4 regions of the Mesorhizobium sp. P2_F7 genome follow, and region 2 is predicted to be linked to each of the others. Evidence: riboswitches for the same ligand, from Rfam matches in the RefSeq annotation. Region 2 holds a riboswitch; each other region holds the start of a gene.
The links. Region 2 has a riboswitch for cobalamin ahead of AC1DZ8_RS14705 (DUF1636 family protein). Riboswitches for the same ligand answer to the same signal wherever they lie in the genome.
Positions count from the first base shown of each region.

Region 1: linked by a shared signal. The riboswitch ahead of AC1DZ8_RS03065 (aromatic ring-hydroxylating oxygenase subunit alpha) and the one ahead of AC1DZ8_RS14705 (DUF1636 family protein) in region 2 are both predicted to bind cobalamin.
Region 3: linked by a shared signal. The riboswitch ahead of AC1DZ8_RS20580 (DUF1636 family protein) and the one ahead of AC1DZ8_RS14705 (DUF1636 family protein) in region 2 are both predicted to bind cobalamin.
Region 4: linked by a shared signal. The riboswitch ahead of AC1DZ8_RS20345 (CbtB domain-containing protein) and the one ahead of AC1DZ8_RS14705 (DUF1636 family protein) in region 2 are both predicted to bind cobalamin.

Region 1 covers NZ_JBFUFA010000001.1:673,798-678,888, forward strand. Annotated here, with positions in the region: gene AC1DZ8_RS03045 (DegQ family serine endoprotease) at 1-61, shown strand, start outside; gene AC1DZ8_RS03050 (molybdopterin-dependent oxidoreductase) at 184-795, shown strand; gene AC1DZ8_RS03055 (FAD-binding oxidoreductase) at 792-1,532, shown strand; gene AC1DZ8_RS03060 (FAD-binding oxidoreductase) at 1,547-2,647, opposite strand; gene AC1DZ8_RS03065 (aromatic ring-hydroxylating oxygenase subunit alpha) at 2,670-3,917, opposite strand; cobalamin riboswitch at 4,035-4,236, opposite strand; gene AC1DZ8_RS03070 (DUF680 domain-containing protein) at 4,739-4,942, shown strand; gene AC1DZ8_RS03075 (DUF680 domain-containing protein) at 5,023-5,091, shown strand, end outside.
Region 2 covers NZ_JBFUFA010000004.1:119,899-124,989, forward strand. Annotated here, with positions in the region: gene AC1DZ8_RS14700 (AraC family transcriptional regulator) at 1-604, opposite strand, end outside; cobalamin riboswitch at 911-1,116, shown strand; gene AC1DZ8_RS14705 (DUF1636 family protein) at 1,141-1,599, shown strand; gene AC1DZ8_RS14710 (ABC transporter ATP-binding protein) at 1,596-2,384, shown strand; gene AC1DZ8_RS14715 (ABC transporter substrate-binding protein) at 2,423-3,370, shown strand; gene AC1DZ8_RS14720 (FecCD family ABC transporter permease) at 3,462-4,448, shown strand; gene AC1DZ8_RS14725 (MarR family winged helix-turn-helix transcriptional regulator) at 4,562-5,032, shown strand; gene AC1DZ8_RS14730 (HlyD family secretion protein) at 5,029-5,091, shown strand, end outside.
Region 3 covers NZ_JBFUFA010000005.1:405,548-408,951, forward strand. Annotated here, with positions in the region: gene AC1DZ8_RS20575 (winged helix-turn-helix domain-containing protein) at 1-1,184, shown strand, start outside; cobalamin riboswitch at 1,214-1,417, shown strand; gene AC1DZ8_RS20580 (DUF1636 family protein) at 1,457-1,885, shown strand; gene cobW (cobalamin biosynthesis protein CobW) at 1,888-2,925, shown strand; partial or broken gene AC1DZ8_RS20590 (cobaltochelatase subunit CobN) at 2,945-3,404, shown strand, end outside.
Region 4 covers NZ_JBFUFA010000005.1:355,345-360,435, reverse strand. Annotated here, with positions in the region: gene AC1DZ8_RS20360 (acetyltransferase domain-containing protein) at 1-32, opposite strand, end outside; gene AC1DZ8_RS20355 (aromatic ring-hydroxylating oxygenase subunit alpha) at 223-1,386, opposite strand; gene AC1DZ8_RS20350 (gamma-glutamylcyclotransferase) at 1,509-2,201, shown strand; cobalamin riboswitch at 2,269-2,463, shown strand; gene AC1DZ8_RS20345 (CbtB domain-containing protein) at 2,500-2,679, shown strand; gene AC1DZ8_RS20340 (CbtA family protein) at 2,695-3,480, shown strand; gene cobU (bifunctional adenosylcobinamide kinase/adenosylcobinamide-phosphate guanylyltransferase) at 3,473-3,985, shown strand; gene cobO (cob(I)yrinic acid a,c-diamide adenosyltransferase) at 3,986-4,600, shown strand; gene cbiB (adenosylcobinamide-phosphate synthase CbiB) at 4,960-5,091, opposite strand, start outside.

The DNA.
Region 1 (5,091 bases), on a different contig from region 2:
GCTGCTTGTCGACCGCGGCGATGCGCAGATCTTCGTCGCGGTGCCCTTCGCCGCCGGCTGAGGCATGGCGTGGCAGGCTCGCCGACCACTGGCGGGCCTGCCCTGTCACCCAAAATTCCTGTTGCCCGATGCGGCATCTTCGAGAACACTGCGGCTGCATCCCCAGCAGACGGACACGTCCCGATGGTCACTCGCGGTTTTTCCTCCGGTCGAAAGCCTCCAACGGAAACCGACGCGCGCATCCCGCCCGGGCAATATCTCGAACAGGGTTTTCCGGTCCTGTCGGCGGGACCGACGCCGCGGGTGCGCACCGAGGAGTGGTCGTTCACGCTCAAGCACGGCCCACGCCCGATCAAGAAATGGAACTGGGCCGAGTTCAACGCGCTGCCGCTGACCAAGATGACGCGCGACATCCACTGCGTCACCGCCTGGACCAAGTTCGACACCGCCTGGCAAGGCGTGCTGGTCGACGACATTCTTGCCGATGCCGGCATAGAAGCGCCGACCGGCTTCCTGCTGGCGCATGGCTATGACGGCTACACCACCAACGTGCCGGCCAAGGACCTCACCACCGGCAAGGCGATGGTGGCGTTGCTGTATGAAGGCAAGCCGATCACGGCTGACCATGGCGGTCCGGCGCGGCTCCTGGTGCCGCATCTCTATTTCTGGAAGTCGGCCAAATGGCTGAACGGGCTGCAGTTCACAGAGCGTGACGAGCCGGGTTTCTGGGAATTGCGCGGCTATCACATCTATGGCGACCCGTGGCGCGAACAGCGCTATAGCGGCGATCCATGAGCGAAGCGCCGCAATCTCCCTGGCAGACGGCGAAAATCACCCGGATCGAAAAGCGCACGCCGCGCGTCACCAGTTTCTTCTTCGCGCTGTCGCGGCCTTTTGCCTATCGCGCCGGACAGCATGTCGACGTCCGGCTGACGGCGCCTGACGGCTATCAGGCGCGCCGCTCCTATTCCATCGCCTCGGCACCGGAGAGCGGCGCCACGATCGAGCTGGCGATCGAAAAACTCGACGATGGCGAAGTCTCGCCTTTCTTCCACGAGGTGGCGGCGGTCGGCGATGAGATCGAGCTGCGCGGGCCGCTTGGCGGGCATTTCGTCTGGTCCGACAGCGATGGCGGGCCGTTGCTTCTCGTCGGCGGCGGTTCCGGCGTGGTGCCGCTGATGGCGATGGTGCGCCACCGGACCTTGCGCAAATCGGCGGTGCCGGTCGCGCTGATGTTTTCGGTGCGGGTCTGGGACGAGGTGATCTTCCGCGACGAGCTGATCGGCCTCGACGACCGCCGCGACGGTTTCGACCTGGTGCTGACGCTGACGCGCGAGGCCGCACGGCGGCCATCCGACTATTCGAGGCGCATCGACACGGCAATGGTGATGCAGGCGCTCGCGCGGCTGCCGCAACCGCCGGCACTGGCCTTTGTCTGCGGCTCGAACGCCTTCGTCTCGGCCGCCGCCCAGGCGCTGATCGACGCCGGCATGTCAGCGGACATCATTCGCACCGAGCGCTATGGCGTCTGAGCGGGCAGCGCCACTCACGCCTCGATTTCGAGTGCCGACAGCGGTTTCGAGCAGCAGGCAAGAATGAAGCCGTCATCGATCTCGTGGTCGAGAATGCCGCCATTGTGACTCATCTCGACAGCGCCGGAGACCTTCTTCACCTTGCAGGTGCCGCACAGGCCGAACTCGCAGGCGGCCGGAATCCGCACGCCCGAGCTGCGCGCCGTCTGCAGCACGGTCTGGCCGGCGACGCAGTCGGCGTCAACCTCCGAAAGCGAGAAGCGGATCGGCGTCACGGCTTCGACAGGGACAGCAGTGCCGTCTTCAGCGGGTGAGGCAAACGGCGCCAGCACTTCCTCCACCGCAGGTGTGGCAAAACTCTCCTGATGATATTTCGTCATATCGAAGCCAGCCGCATCCAGCATGCCACGCACGGCGCGCATGAACGGATCTGGGCCGCAGCAGAAGATCTCGCGTTCGCGGAAATCGGGCGCCAGCAGCGGCAGCCGGATCGCGTCGATGCGGCCCATATGGCCGTACCAGCCTTCGCGGCTCGAGCGTTCCTCGATCATGAAGCCGAGCGACAGGCCAGGCATATGGCCGCCGAGCAGTTCGAGCTCCTTGCGGAAGATGATCTCTTCCGCACGCCGCGCGCAGTTGACGAAGCCGACATCTGTCCATGGCGCGCAGTCGTTCAGCCAGCGCAGCATTGACATCATCGGCGTCACGCCGGAGCCCGCAGAGATGAACAGATATTTGGCCGCGGGGTGGCTGTGCAGAGAGAAGTCGCCGGCGGGCCCATAGGCCTTGACGTGCGAGCCGGGCACCAGGTTTTCGAACATCCAGCGTGTGCCGATGCTGCCGGCTTGAGCCTTCACCGTCACCGCGATCGAAAACGGCCGCGACGGCGACGACGACAGCGTGTAGGTGCGCATCAGCGGCCCGTCCGGTGTCGGCAGCTCCAGCGTCACGAACTGGCCCGGCTTGTAGCGGAACCAGGTCTGGTTGTCGGAGCGGAAGGTGAAGGTCTTGACGCCAGGCGCCTCGTCGCTGACGCCGATCACTTCCAGCACCTGCAGCCTGTCGTTCCATGGCGCCATCTGGTCGAGATGGCGATAGAGACCAAGATCCGTCATCGCATTCATCCTTCAACCTCTCTTAGGCGACGCTGCGCAGCGCCGGCCGGCCGCCTTCGGCAAGGCGCGGGCCGATGAAGGCTGCGTACCATTCGACGAACTGGATCACGCCGCCCTCATGCAACTCCGAATAGGGACCTGGCTCATAGGCCGGCGACAGGATGCCGAAGGCGTTTTCCTCGACGATGCGGCGGTCCTGGTCGTTGGTCTCGGTCCAGACATGGGTGAGTTCGGCAAGATCGTAGTCGACACCCTCGACCGCATCCTTGTGCACCAGCCACTTGGTCGTCACCGCGGTCTCCGTGGCGCTGATCGGCAGCACCCGGAAGGTCACCGCATGGTCGATCAGGATGTGGTTCCAGGTCGTCGGATAGTGGTAGTGCATCAAGGTGCCGATGCGATCGGCGGCAACGCTGTCGGAAAGGTTCTTCGTCACCGCGCGCTTTCCCGTCATCGTATAGCTGACGGCATCGCGCAGCAGCGGCGCGCGGGTGGCGCGGAACTGTCCGGACGGATCGATGCGGAACTTGCTCGGCAGGCCAGCAGCCTCGCATTTTGCCCAGTGCGCCAGCATCTCCGGGTCGCTGTCGGCGCCCTGCACGCCGGTCACGGTCGGCGCTTCCGGAAATGTCTTGCAGAGCTCCGGGTGGTTGCCGGCGCAGTGATAGCACTCGCGGTTGTTTTCCCAGACCAGCTTCCAGTTGCCCTTCTCGACGATCGTCGACTCGAAGGCGACCTTGGCTTCGCTCAGTCGGTGCGGCTTGAGGTAGGGCTCGATCATGGCGCGCATCGGCGCGAAGTCGGCAGGTTCTTTCGCGAGGCAGATGAAAATGTAGCCGCCGACGCTTTCGCAGGCGACGGGCTTCAGGCCGAACTGGCTCTTGTCGAAACCCTCGGCCATCTGGCGGGCGAACAGCAGGCGGCCGTCGAGCTCGTAGGTCCACTGGTGATAGGGGCAGACGAGCTTTGCCGCCGTGCCTTTCTCGGTGTTGCAGACCCGGCTGCCGCGATGGCGGCAGGAATTGTGAAAGGCGTTGATGTTGCCCTTCTGATCGCGGACCAGCACCACCGGATAGTCGCCGATCTGCACGGTGATATAACTGCCGGGCTTCGGCAGTTCGCAATCATGGCCGATGAACAGCCAGTCGCGATACCAGATCAGCTCCATGTCGAGCTTGAAGTAGTCCGGGTCGGTGTAGAAGGGCTGTTCGAGCGAAAAGCCTTGCTTGCGGCCGTTCAAGAGCCTCAGCATGTCGTTGCGCGCATCCATAGTTCTGTCCTCGTGGTTTAAGGACTGAACTTGGTGGTGATGGAGGACGGATCGGCCGCAGGCCGGCGCGACGCCGGACATGCACTATCCACCTCTTGACCGCCCACCGCGATCAGTCGAGTTCAAGCATCTCGGGCTGGTTTCCGGGCTCTGGAGTTGTCCTTGCGGACCATCGCGACACCTTCCCAGGCTATTGCCCAGTGGTCTCCCGTTGCGACTTGAACTCCACCACCGTTGCGGGGGCAGCGCCGGATTCTGACCGGCTTCCCAATTCTCCGCTCCGTCGTCACGAAGCGGCACCTGAGATGCGATCATCTAATCACGGCAGTGATCGCGACATCGGCATGAAAGCGACATCGTCTCCATGCGGCGCGACACGCGCGACAAACGGTGCAGCCGACAATTGTGGGGCTGACGTCGTTGTTTTCGGGGCGGGGTCGCGGCCATCGCAAATCACCTCGAATCAGACTGCCGACTAACGAAAAAACCGCCAACAGTATCGAAAAGTGACTATTAGCAGCTTCTAAAATCGAACCGAACGGTTCGTTTCTGTTGACAATGCGTGCAGGACGGTGTGTACGCTGACGCTTGGACATACTCGGTGAGCCGGATGGCGTTGTCACGTAAGCCTTTGTATTATTTTTATAAAACAAGATGGTGGGCATGCTTACGAAAATTACAAGAGGTGAAGTCATGGCCCACACGGAACAACTTCGTGATTGGAAACCGGCCTATGGCTTTCCCACATCGGGCGTGTCCGAACGACGCGAATTCCTCCCAGGACACGCCGCTAGACGGACAGCAAAACTGGAGTACAAAAAATGAAAAAGATCATCCTCACTGCCGCCGCCGTTTTGGCCATTACCGGCAGCGCCTTCGCTGGTAGCGACAATTACGGTTCCAATGGTGCGAACCAGCCTGCCGCAGCAACTGACAGCTCGTATACGGCTTCCATTCAGAAGTCGGCGCCCGCTGACAAGCAGCCCCTCGTTCAGGGCAGCGACCGCAACCTCTTCGGCCATTAACAGCTGATTCCGATCCAGACAAAAGAGTGGCGGCCCGTCCGTCGCTCTTGGGAGCTCGAAGAAATTCAGGAGTATTTAAAATGAAAAAGATCATCCTTGCTGCCGCCGCCGTTGTGGCCGTTTCCGGCAGCGCTTTCGCCGCCAGTGAC
Region 2 (5,091 bases):
GGTCGGAGAAATCCAGCACTTCTACGCCGGCGGTATAGTCGAAATTGCCGGCATCGTCGCCGTTGACGCAGACGCCATAGGCGACGTCGCCGGTCTCGCCCGGAATGTTGCCGATATAGGGACCGAAGCGTTGCCACTGCATCGGAATGGCGGCGCTGGATTCGCAGCTGTAGCGCTCGCCGAGGCCGGCGATGAGGAATGGCCGGCCGGCCTCGAAGCGCGGCGGCGGCAGTGAGGCGAGAAAGGACTGGTCCATCAGGATCGGCTCCACGAGGTCGAGGTTTTTGAGGCTGCCCTGCGCACGCACCAGCTCCGGCGTGGTGCCGAACTGGTCGCGGAAGGCGCGGGTGAAGGCCTCATGCGAAGCGTAGCCGGCATCGAGCGCGACCGCGAGAATGTCGGGCGCGCCGGCGGCCAGCTTGCGCGCCGCTTCGGTCAGCCGGCGGGCGCGCATATAGCCCATCACCGAACGGCCGGTGGCGGCGCCAAACGCCCGCGTCACATGAAAGCGCGACACGCCGCTGCTGTGCGCGACATCGTCGAGCGAGATCGCTTCCGGCAGATGGCTTTCGACAAACCACAGCGCTTTCTCGGTCGGGTTCATGGCTCTCATTCTCGCATCGGCGGGCTGACACTATCCATCGCGCCGCCCGACAGTTTGATCGAAATTGCGCACTGGGCAATAATGCAGCATGCCGTGTCGATGTGGGGATCGAAACGGCACGATCCGGGGATGGGTGTCCTGATGACAGCGACGGCTGCCGATGGCCTGAACCGATCCGGCTTTGCGTGGCGCGGCGGCTTGACAGGGCGACGGGGTACCCTTTAGTTGTTATGATATTACATAACTGACCAATGCAAAGTGGAGCAACCGTCACAGAAATTCATTGCGGCGCGACCGATGGAAAACTACGCTGCGCCTCGTGATGGTCCCCGCGCCGAAAGGTCAGGGGTGAAAAGGGAACACGGTGAAATCCGCAAGGATCGAAGCCGTGGCTGCCCCCGCAACTGTAAGCGGCGAGCAAAATCCGACAAGCCACTGGCCGGCAAGGCTGGGAAGGCAGGATGGCGCAACGACCCGCGAGCCAGGAGACCTGCCATCTCAATGAGTTGACCGGACGGGGTGTGCCGGGAGGAGACGTGGACGTCGGTCTTGTCGGCCGGCTGCCCGAACTGCCTTCCGTCGCCTATCGAGAAAGTGACGGAACGTTGGACGCCGACATCCACCGCATCATCGTGTGCACGCTCTGCCGCGATCTCGTGACCGGGATCAGGTCGGGCGAGGGCCTCTGCGCCGATCTGCGCGCCCGGCTCGCGGCTCACCATGAACCGGCTGTTGCCCAGGGCTTTTCGGTCGAGGGCGTGGCCTGCATGGCGGGTTGTTCGCGGCCGCTGACTGTCGGCTTCCAGGCGCCCGGCAAGGCCGCCTACCTCTTCGGCTCCATCGATGCGCGGGCCGACGCCGGCGACCTCGTGCGATTTGCGAAACTCTACGCCTCACTTGCCGATGGCTGGTGCAATTCAGGGCAGCGTCCGGCCGGGCTGGCGGGCAAGACACTCGCCCGCATTCCGGGTTGTCCGACAACAGGTGGACGATGAACGCGCCGCTTCTCGAAGCCAGCAAGCTGACCGCGGCCGCCAACGACCGGTTGCTGGTGGATGGCGTCAGCCTGTCGGTGGCCGATGGCGATCGCCTCGCCATCATCGGCCCCAATGGCGCCGGCAAGACGACGCTGTTACGCATGCTCAGCGGCACGCTGCGGCCAAGCGCGGGCGATGTGACATTTCTCGGCCGCCGGCTGGACCGGATCTCGACCGCCGAGCGCGCTCTCCACATGGCCGTCGTCGGCCAGACCGACCAGCCGGATCCCCGGCTCGGCGTGATCGATTATGTCGAACTCGGCCGGGTTCCGCATGCCGGCTTGAGGCGCCGGCACGAAGACCGCGACATCGTTGTCGACGCACTGGGCCGGACCGGGCTCTTGCCGCTCGCCGGCCGTACCATCGGCTCGCTGTCAGGCGGCGAACGCCAGCGCGCGCAATTGGCGCGCGCCATCGCCCAGCAGCCGCGCATCCTGTTCTTGGACGAACCGACCAATCACCTCGATCCGCGCGCCCGCGGCGAACTGCTCGACTTGGTCGCAGGCTTCGGCATGACTGTGGTTGCCGTGCTGCACGATCTGTCTCTGGTCGCGCCCTTCGCCACCCGGGTCGCGGTGATGAATGAGGCGCGCCTGCACGCCCTGGCCGGACCGCGCGAGGCGCTGACCCAGCACCTCATCCGCGACATCTTCGGTATCGACGTCCTGCGGCTGCGCCATCCGACCGAAGACCGCGAGCTCACCGTCTTCGAAGTTCCCAACCGTGTCTCGTCGCCATTCTGATCCAACCCATTCCAAACTCATCCAAGGAGCACCGCCCCGTGAAACGCCTCGTTCTGTCGCTTGCCGCCTCGCTGTTTGCCTCCGCCGCCTTTGCTTTCCCGGTGACCGTGGACAGTTGCGGCAAGCCGCTGACCTTCGATGCGCCGCCCAAGCGCGCCGTCATTCACGATCTCAACATGGCCGAGATGGCGTTTGCGCTGAAACTGCAGCCCTCGATCGTCGGCCTGACCGGCATTACCGGTTGGTACAAAGTCGGCCCGGAATTCAAGGCCGAGCAGGGGTCGATCCCGGAACTGGCGCCGAAATATCCGACGATGGAAAACCTTGTCGCGGTCCAGCCCGATTTCTTTTTCGCCGGCTGGTATTACGGCATGGACCCGGGCGGCGCGGTGACGCCAGACACGCTGGCGCCGCACGGCATCAAGACGCTGGTGCTGACCGAAAGCTGCGTCCACCTCGACAAGAACCGCCCCGCCGCCTCGATGGACCTGCTTTATGGCGACGTCGAAAAGCTGGGCAAGATTTTTGGCAAGGAGGCTGACGCCGAGAAGCTTGTCACCGACTGGAAGGCACAGCTCGCCGCCATCACCGCCAAGGTCGGCGACCGCAAGGACACGCGCGTGTTCCTCTTTGACTCCGGCGAAGACAAGCCGTTCACCGCCGGCAAGTTCGCCATCCCCAGCGCCATGATAACGGCCGCCGGCGGCGAAAACATCATGGCCGACATGGATACCAGCTGGGGCAACACCGATTGGGAAACAGTGGCGTCGCGCAACCCGCAATTCCTCATCCTGCTCGATTACCAGGATGGCGGCGGCTACAAGAAGCTGCTCGATTTCCTGAAAGCGCACCCGGCGATGAAGGAGACCGATGCGGTCAAGAACGAACGCTTCGTGGCGCTGCGTTACGCCGAGCTGACGCCCGGACCGGCCAACATCGAGGCCATCGAAAAGATCGCCAAGGCAATGCATCCGGAAGCGTTCTGAGCATGTCGCCCAAAAGTGCGCAGCGGTTTTGGGGCAACGACATGCTTCAACCGGGTATCTGAGCTTGTCGCACAAGGCATTTTTTCCGGTCATGGTGGTGGGAGCGGTGGCAATCGCCGCTCTCGCCCTGTTGTCGATCGCCTATGGTTCGACGCTGATCCCGCCGAGCGATGTCGTTGCAGCGCTTGGCCGTGCCATCGGGCTCGGCGGTCACGACGTGTCCGGCCCGGTCGGCAAGATCGTCGTCGATCTCCGGCTGCCGCGCACCATACTGGCCATCTGCGTCGGCGCTGGCCTCGGCATTGTCGGCGCCCTGCTGCAGACGGTGACCCGCAACGATCTCGCCGATCCGTTCCTGTTCGGCCTGTCGTCGGGAGCCGCCGCCGGTGCGGTTTCCGTCATCACCGTCTTCGGCGACAGTTTTGGCATCTGGACCTTGCCCGTCGCGGCCTTCACGGGCGGCATCCTCGCCACCGGCGTCGTGCTGGTGTTGGTGGCGCGGGTCAAGGGGCAGGGCCCCGAACGGCTGATCCTTGCCGGCCTCGCCGTCTCCTTCCTGTTCACCGCGCTCACCAACTATCTGGTCTTTGCCGGCGACCAGCGCGCAGCCCATTCCGTGCTGTTCTGGACGATGGGCGGCCTTGGCCTGGCGCGCTGGGACAACGTCTGGCTCGGCGCGCTGGGCGCAGGCACCATCCTTGCCTATGCGCTGTGGAACCACCGCCGGCTCGATGCATTCCTGGCCGGCGAAAATGCCGCCGAAAGCCTTGGCGTGCCGGTGGCGCGGATGCGCAGGACCACTTTTCTCGTCGCGGCGTTCTCGACGGCAATTCTTGTCTCGGTCGCCGGCGTCATCGGTTTCGTCGGCCTGATGATCCCGCATCTGTCGCGGCCCTTTGCCGGTCCCCTGCATTTGCGCCTGGTCGCCAGCTGCGCTGTGCTTGGCGCCGTGCTGCTTCTGGCAAGCGACCTGCTGGCGCGCACCATGCTGCCGCCGCAGGAACTGCCGATCGGCATCATCACCAGTTCGGTCGGCGCCTTCTTCGTGGTCGCGATGGTTATTCGCAATCGACGTTGATGCCCGTCGGCATCACTGACAGCGATCGTATTTTCTGGCTGCCATCCCTGATTGCCGGCTCTGGCGCAATGCGGCATCTTGAATAGTAAGCACGCTTATAATATGTATCACTCATGGTTTCCGACGGCATAGACAGACTGGGCTTTTTGATCCACGACGTGCAGCGCCTGCTGCGCAAGCGCTTCGAGACGCGCGCCAGCGGGCTTGGCCTGTCCTCGGCGCAATGGCGGCTGATGGTCCGCGTCGCCAAGGAAGAGGGCATCAGCCAGGCGCGGCTTGCCGAACTGCTTGAAATCGAGCCGATCAGCGTTTCGCGCCTCGTTGACCGGATGGAGGAGGGCGGCTGGATCGAACGCCGCGCCGATGCCGCCGATCGCCGCGTTCGCATGATTTTCCCGACCGCCAAGGCGAGCGCCGCCTATGCCGAGGTCAAGAGCCTGGCTGGCGAAGTCTATGAGGAATCGCTGGTCGGCGTTTCGCCGGAAGATCGCCGCGTCCTGATCCGGGCGCTGGACACCATCGTGCAGAACCTTGCGGATGGCGAGACGTCGTCTCTGAAGAGTACGGAAGGGGCAGCGGCATGAATGCGGCAGCCAAGATAGATGAGAATGTGACCAAGCTGGAGGTGGAAGCGCCGGCACAG
Region 3 (3,404 bases), on a different contig from region 2:
CGCTCGCCATGGCCAGGCGGATCGCACTGGCCGCGCAGGGTTTTACCGACCCCCGCCCGGGCGGCGCACCCGACCGCCGCCACCTCGCCCGGGTTCTGGCGCGCACCGGCCTGCTGCAGATCGATTCCGTCAGCGCCGTGGTGCGCGCCCATTATATGCCGCTCTATTCCCGCCTTGGCCCCTACCCGCTCGCCCTGCTCGACAATGCAGCGGTCACCCGCAAGCGCACCGTGTTCGAATACTGGGCGCACGAGGCCTCCTTCCTGCCGGTCGAGACCTGGCCGCTGATGCGCTGGCGCATGCAGCGCGCCGAGAGCGGCGACGAAATGTATCTGGGGCTGGCCAAATGGGGCCGCGAGCACGCCGCCTATATCGAGGAGATCTACCGCGCGGTCGCCGAGCGCGGCCCGATCGCCGCTTCCGCGCTCGAAGGCCAGAAGGGCTCGGGCGGCTGGTGGGGCTGGAGCCATGCCAAGCATGCTTTCGAATGGCTATTCTGGGCCGGCCGTATCACCACGGCGCATCGTCGCGGCTTCGAGCGCTTCTACGACCTGCCCGAGCGCGTGCTGCCGCAGGCGATCCTCGATCTGCCGGTGCCGGCCGCCAAGGATGCGCACCGCGAGTTGCTGCGCATTTCCGCCCGCGCCCACGGCATCGCGACATCTGGCGATTTGCGCGACTATTTCCGCCTGTCGCCGGCCGACATGAAGGGACGGCTGGAGGAGTTGGTCGAGACGGGCGAGCTTTTGCCGGTGCGCGTCGAAGGCTGGGACAAGCCGGCTTACCGCTATAAGGACGCCCGCCTGCCGCGAAAAATCAAAGCCCGCGCCTTGCTGGCGCCGTTCGACCCCGTCGTCTTCGAGCGTTCGCGCAGCGAGCGTCTGTTCGATTTCCACTACCGCATCGAGATCTACACGCCCGCCGACAAGCGGCAATACGGCTATTACGTCCTGCCGTTCCTGCTCGGCGACCGGATCGTGGGGCGCGTCGACCTCAAAGCCGACCGTCCGGCCAGTGTGTTGCGTGTCCACGCCGCCTATGCCGAGCCCGGCGCGCCGCCTGAAACTGCGGCGGAACTCTTCGAGGAACTGAAGCAGATGCAGGGCTGGCTTGGGCTTGAGCGCATCGAAGTGACGCCCGCCGGCGATTTGGGAAAGCCTTTGGCCGACATTGCCATGTCGTAGCCGTGCGTTGACAGTGCTGCCCGCAAAAGCCTAAATCCGCTGCAGACGGTCCCCTGCCCGCAACGGCTGGGGCTAAGAGGGAATGCGGTGCGGGACAAAATCCCAAATCCGCGGCTGTCCCCGCAACTGTAAGCGACGAGCCAAGGCCGAAAGCCACTGGGTAACACCGGGAAGGCGGCTAACCAAGGCGACGACTCGCGAGCCAGGAGACCTGCCGTCTGCGACAGAAGTATCCGATCGCCTGGCGGGTTTCCGGGCAAGGAGCCCGGTTTTTGGACCAGAACAGCAGTTTTTCGGCTGGCACAGCGGATGTTTCGTCCGCCGGTGGCGACGCATTGACCGGCGTGACCGTCATCGTCTGCGCCTCCTGCCGCGACGAGACCGGCTCCGACGCGCATCCCCGCGCCGGCGAACTGCTGGCTGACGACACGCGCCGCGCAGCTGCGGCTGACAACATCCGCGTCCGCACGGTCGAATGCCTCGGCAATTGCAAGCGAAGGCTGAGCGCTGCCATCCTGCGCGACGGCTGCTGGAGCTATGTCTTCGGCGACCTGACCGCAACCAGCGGCGCCGATCTCGTCACCGGGGCAAAGCTCTTCGCCACCTCGACCGACGGCCTCATCCCCTGGCGCGGCCGGCCCGATAGCCTCAAGCGCGGCCTCGTTGCCCGCATCCCACCCCTCGACATGCTGAAGGACTGACCATGACCGCATCTGTCTCCCGTGTTCCCTGCACCGTCGTCACCGGCTTCCTCGGTGCCGGCAAGACGACGCTGGTCCGCCATCTCCTGGAAAACGCCGGCGGCAAGCGCATCGCCATCATCGTCAACGAGTTCGGCGACATCGGCATCGACGGCGAGATTTTGAAAGGCTGCGGTATCGACACTTGCCCGGAGGAAAACATCGTCGAACTGGCCAATGGCTGCATCTGCTGCACCGTTGCCGACGATTTCGTGCCGGCGCTCGACCAGATCCTCGCGCTGACGCCGAAGGTCGACCATATCCTGATCGAGACCTCGGGCCTGGCGCTGCCCAAGCCGCTGGTCCAGGCGTTCCAGTGGCCGAGCGTGAAAAGCCGGGTGACCGTGGACGGCGTCATCGCCGTGGTCGACGGCCCGGCGCTGGCTGAGGGACGCGTTGCCAACGACATGGACGCCTTGCAGGCGCAGCGTGTCCAGGACGAGACGCTCGACCATGACGATCCGGTCGAAGAGGTGTTCGAGGACCAGATCGCCTGCGCCGACCTGATCATCCTGTCGAAGAGCGATTTGATGAATTCGGCCGGCACGGCCCGCGCCAACGCCATTATCAACGAACATTCCGCCCGCGCCGTGAAGATTGTGGCGACGGCGCACGGCAAGGTCGATCCCTCTGTCCTGCTTGGCCTCGGCCTCGCCGTCGAGGACGACATCGAGAACCGCAAGTCGCACCATGACGGCGCCTTCGATCACGAGCATGACGATTTCGACACGTTCATCGTCGACATCCCCTCGATCGCCAACCCGGACGAACTGGCCAGGCGCGTCGCCACCGTCGCCGAGGAAGAGAACGTGTTGCGCGTCAAAGGCTTCGTCGATGTCGGCGGCAAGCCGATGCGGCTTTTGCTGCAGGCCGTCGGCCCGCGCGTCAACCACTACTATGACCGCGCCTGGACCGCAGAGGACGATCGCCGCTCGCGCCTCGTCGTCATTGGCCTCAAGGGGCTGAACCGCCCGGCGATCGAGCGTATACTCGCCGGCTGAGTTTCAGACACGGATCGCGATGCACATCCTCACCACGACCTCCGCCTCGCTCGACGATCTCGCCGAGCCGGTTGATCTCAGGCAGACGCCGGCGGATATCGTGGCGCTGTCCTTCACCGACAGCGATCTTGCCGGACTGGCGGCGGCCTGGAAGGCGGATGCCGCCCGCCTGCCCTCGATGCGGCTGGCGGCGCTGCGCGACCTGCGTCACCCCATGTCCGTCGACCTCTGGGTCGACAGCGTCGCCCGCCACGCCAAGGTAATTTTGGTGCGCATCCTGGGCGGCTATGACTGGTGGCGCTACGGCTGCGACCAGCTCGCGGCGACTGCTCGCGCCCACGGTATCAAACTGGCGCTGCTGCCGGGCGAAAGCCATGACGAGGATTTGCGCCTGATCGAAGCCTCGACCCTGCCGCGCAAAGAGCTGGACGGCCTGCTGGGTTATTTCCGCGAGGGCGGCCCGGAGAATATGACGGCGC
Region 4 (5,091 bases), on a different contig from region 2:
TGATCTCCAGGGGGTGCGGTATGGATGCTCATGGTCTCGCGATCTGATTCAGCCCCAGAGACGACTATCACGGTTGCACTGGACAAAAGAAGGCCGTGCGGCTGCATCGGGCGCCGCTTTAGGCCAGAGCCGGAAAGCCTTTGACCGAATTCGCTTTTTGCCGGGAACGGATCGGTTTCCTGTTACCGGCCGAGGAATTGCCAGCCGCCGAAATCACTTTGATCAGAGCGCCGCATGCTGCTCACGCACCCAGTTGTGGAAGCGGTGCAGATCGTATTCCTCCGGCATCAGCACCCCGGCCTGGTGGCGCATCGAGCGCAGGCCTTTCTGGTTGATCTCGCAAATCGCCGCATCCTCCTCGAGCACCTGGGTGCCGAAGGCGACGACATTGTCGATGTCGGTCTGAGCCAACGCTTCGGGCGCGAACAGCCATTCGGCGGTCAGTTCGGTCTGCTCGGGGCCGAGCGGCGTCAGCCGCACGGTGCGGACATAATCGACATGGCCGACGATGAACATCGAGGGCAGGCTGATGGCATAGGTCTGGCCGGCCGCGCGTTCGGCCGGCGTCAGGCCGGAGAAGACCGGGCCATGGACGTGGCCGTCGCGCGACCATGTCTCGGCGCCGGCGCGCAGGCCGCCGGAAAACTCCGGCGCGTCATTGTCGGCATGGCGCACCCAGTCGGGGTCGTCGTGGCGGCTCATCAGTCCGCGGCCGTAGATCGGCACCAGCCGCGACAGGTCCTTGTGGACGCCGGGGCAGTGCAGGCACTCGTTGAAGTTCTCCCAAAAAATCTTCCAGTTGCAGTTCATCACCTTGCGCAGCACATGACCTGAAACCAGCGCTTCCAGCGGCCAGTTGCCGAGGTTGCCCGATGCCGGATCGAACGAGGTCTCGGCAGTGCCGGCCGCATCTTCCTGCAGGTTGACGAAGACAAAGCCGCGCCAGACCGACAGCGCCACGCGGTAGAGCGGATGGTCGGCCTTGTCGAACCCGTCGGGCAGCGATTTCGAGGGCACGCGCACGAGATCGCCGCGCAGCGAATAGGACCAGGCGTGGTAGGGGCAGGTGATGAGCCGCGCCTTCAACCGTCCCTCGCTCTCCTGGCAAAGCTGCGAGCCGCGATGCCGGCAAGTGTTGTGGAAGGCGCGCAGTTCGCCGGTGTCATCGCGCAGCACGACAATTTCCTGTGTGCCGACGCGAAATGTCCTGAACGCCAAAGGCTGGGCGAGGTCTGCCTCGCGGCAGACGAGCAGCCAGCTTTTGTACCAGATGGCGTCGAGATCGCGCTGGTATGCGCCGGCGTCCCAATAGGCCGAGGACGGCAGCGTCGGTTCGGCCCGAGTCAGGCCGTTATAGGGGTCGCGCTGGCCCGGATTGGGTTGCATGGCTGGCTTCCTCTAGGGATACGCCAGCCGACACCCCGGCAAATCGTTTGTCAATCAGGGCGCCGCATTGCCGGTTTGGCGCGCGGCGCATAATCATGTCGGGGACATGGGGGATTCGGAACGTGGCCGCACGACAGATGTCGCTTACGCCGGAGCTGGTCGCGCGTTGCTGGCGCGAGATCAGGGACCCCGGGCCGGATCCAGACGCGATGCATCTGGATGACAGCGACTACGACGCGCTGCTGGATGAATTGCAGGCTGAGCTCCCCGACAGCGAACCGCTGTGGCTGTTCGGCTATGGTTCGCTGATCTGGAAACCGGAAATCGATTATGTCGAGCACCGCGTCGCCTTGGCGCGCGGCTGGCACCGTTCCTTCTGCATGAACATGACGCGCTGGCGGGGCACCAAGGAAAGCCCGGGTCTGATGATGGCGCTCGACAGTGGCGGACAGTGCAAAGGCGTCGCCTTCCGGCTGGCCGACGACAACCGGCGAGAACAGCTGGGCCGGCTTTTCCGGCGTGAAGTCACGCTGAAGCCGACGAGCTACCGGCCGCGCATGCTGAAGCTTGCAAGCGAGGCCGGTCCACTCAGGGCGCTGGCTTTCGTCATCAACCGCAACGGCCTGACCTATTCCGGTCCGCTCGACGAGGCGAAGGTCGTCGAGCGGCTGGCCACATCCTGCGGGCACTGGGGGTCGGGCGCCGACTATCTCTACAACACGGTGAAGAATCTGGAGGAGCGCGGCATTCACGACCGCCATCTCTGGCGGCTGCAGCGGCTGGTGGCCGAGCGGATCACCGCCTTGAACCCGTAACACTGAATGGCGCATTCGCGCTGTTGGCCGGCGGAATTTGGTTTGCCGGATGCGGCTGTTTCAGCCTATAGTCACGCATGTCGTCGGTTCCGTTAGGGACCAAGAGGGAATGCGGTGAGGGCTGACTTGTTGCCCAATGCCGTGGCTGCCCCCGCAACTGTGTGCGGTAGTCCTCTCCAAGCCACTGAGGATTTTTCTTCGGGAAGGTGGGGAAGGGCGCTGATCCGCGAGCCAGGAGACCTGCCGGCGACAGGGAACTGACTTCGATGCCCTCGGGTGGAGGGCGAAAGGACAAGATATGAATACCGCTTCCGTCTCCCTCGGCGCTTCCGTCTCCTCGCAGTCGCGCTTCATGCAGCTGGTGCTCTCTGCATTTCTCGGCCTGTTCGTTGTCGGTGTTGTCGGCTTCTCGCATCTTGATGTGGTCCACAACGCCGCGCACGATTATCGCCACTCGATGGCGTTTCCCTGCCACTGACGAGGAATTGACATCATGAACCTGTTTCGCAACGTCGTGTTTATCGCGGCGATCGCAGGGCTCGTGGCTGGCGTCGTTCTTGCCTGCATGCAGGCCTTTGCCACCTACCCCCTGATCTACCAGGCCGAAGTTTTTGAGAAGGCCGGCGGCCACCAGCACGATCATGCTGCGGCACCGGCCGCCAACACCAGTGCCGCACCGGCGGAAAACGCCATGAGCACCGCCGCACCGGCGCCTGCCGAAGCGGCGGCTCCGGCTGAAGACGAAGGCTGGTCGCCGGCCGATGGCTTCGAGCGCTTCGCTTTCAGTGTCGCCGCCAATATCGTCACCGGCATCGGCTTCGCGCTGATTCTGGTCGCGGTTTCCGAGTTCGCTGGCGGAATCGGCAGCTGGCGCCAGGGTGTGTTCTGGGGCTTGGCCGGCTTTGCCGCGTTTACGCTGGCGCCGGGCCTCGGCCTGCCGCCCGAACTGCCGGCAATGCCGGCAGCCGACCTCATGCAGCGCCAGATCTGGTGGTGGGCAACGGTGGCGGCGACAGCGGCTGGCCTTGGCCTTCTCGCCTTCCGCAAGTCGTTGCCGTTGGCGATCCTTGCCGTGGCTTTGATCGTGGCGCCACATATTGTTGGTGCGCCGCAGCCAGACAGCTTCGTGACAGCAATCCCGGAAGGTCTGCACCATCAGTTCGTGGTGGCGGTTACGGTGACCAATCTGGTGTTCTGGCTGGTGCTTGGTGCTGCCGTCGGCGTGGTGCGCGGACGCTTCACCGGCACGGCGACCAGCCTGCGCGACAGCTTTGCCTGATCGCAGTTTGACCTTCATCATCGGCGGTGCGCGCTCCGGCAAGAGCGCGCATGCCGAAACCCTGGCGACGGCGTTGCCGCCGCCGTGGGCCTATATCGCCACAGCTGAAGCCTATGACGAGGAGATGCGCGAGCGCATCGCGTCGCATCGGTCGCGGCGCAGCGAGGGATGGGCGACCATCGATGCGCCGCTCGATCTAGCTGGTGCGCTCGAGGCCTTGACGGAAAACCAGCCGGTGCTTGTCGATTGCCTGACGCTGTGGCTGACCAATCATATGCTTTCCGACCATGATCTCGACGCAGAATGCCGGCGGCTGGCCGATGTTTTATCGCGGCCGCGCGGGCCGTGGTTTGTGGTCTCCAACGAAGTCGGGCAAGGCATCGTACCGGACAATGCGCTGGCACGCCGGTTTCGCGACGCCGCCGGCCGACTCAACCAGCAGGTCGCGGCAACTGCCGATACGGTGCTATTGATGGTGGCCGGGCTGCCGCTCAAGGTGAAATAAATGACCGATATCGATGCAAAAGACGAGGAACGCCACCGCGCCAAGATGGCCAAGCGCAAGGCGGTGCAGGATGCCGAGGTGGCGGAAAAGACGGTCGAGAAGGGGCTGCTGATCGTCAACACCGGTCCCGGCAAGGGCAAGACCACCGCCGCCTTCGGCCTGGCGTTGCGCATGCTCGGCTACGGCAAGCGCATCGGTGTCGTCCAGTTCATCAAGGGCAAATGGCACACCGGCGAAAAGGATGCCTTCGCGGCGTTCGGCGAGCGCGTCGTCTGGCACACGATGGGCGAGGGGTTCACCTGGGAAACGCAGGATCTCAAGCGCGACATCGCGGCGGCGGAGGCAGCCTGGGCCAAGGCGGTGGAGCTGATCGCCGATCCCTCGATCAGCCTTGTCGTGCTCGATGAGCTGAACATTGCGCTGCGCTACGACTATCTCGATCTCGACGCAGTGGTCGCGGCGCTGAAGACGCGGCGTGAAGGCCTGCATGTCGTCGTCACCGGCCGCAACGCCAAGCCGGCGCTGGTCGAGGCCGCCGATCTCGTCACCGAAATGGGCGTGACCAAGCACCATTTTTCTGCGGGTGTTAAGGCACAGCAGGGGATTGAGTTCTAGAGGGTCTTTTACTGTCCCCACATGGGCTACGGCCTGCATACATTTCCAAGCGGCTGATCTTTGGCAATAGTGTGCATGGCAGCCTGGCGCATGCATTGTCTTATGCTGCGCTGGTCGACCCCCACTCCGTCTCGGCTTCGCCGAGCCACCTCTCCCCCGATCGACGGGGTAGAGGAAAGGCGCCAAGTTTTTTGCGGCCAATGCTCGTCCAGCAACGCTCCCTTCCTTTCCCTCCGGAGGGGGGAAAGGTGGCGCTGCGAAGCAGCGACGGATTGGGGGAACCACGTGGCAATCAAGCCTCGGGCCGATCAGTCGCGCCAGTCACATGGGGAGGGTGAAGAACGGGCGAAGCCTAGATCTCAAAACGTCACCGCGATCAGCACCGCTGACAGCAACCCAAACAGCCCGATCAGCAGATAGTCCGCCACCTGGTAGAGTTTCAGTGCCCGCCTGATGTCGAGGCTCTCGGCTTCGCGGCGGCCGCCTTCGCC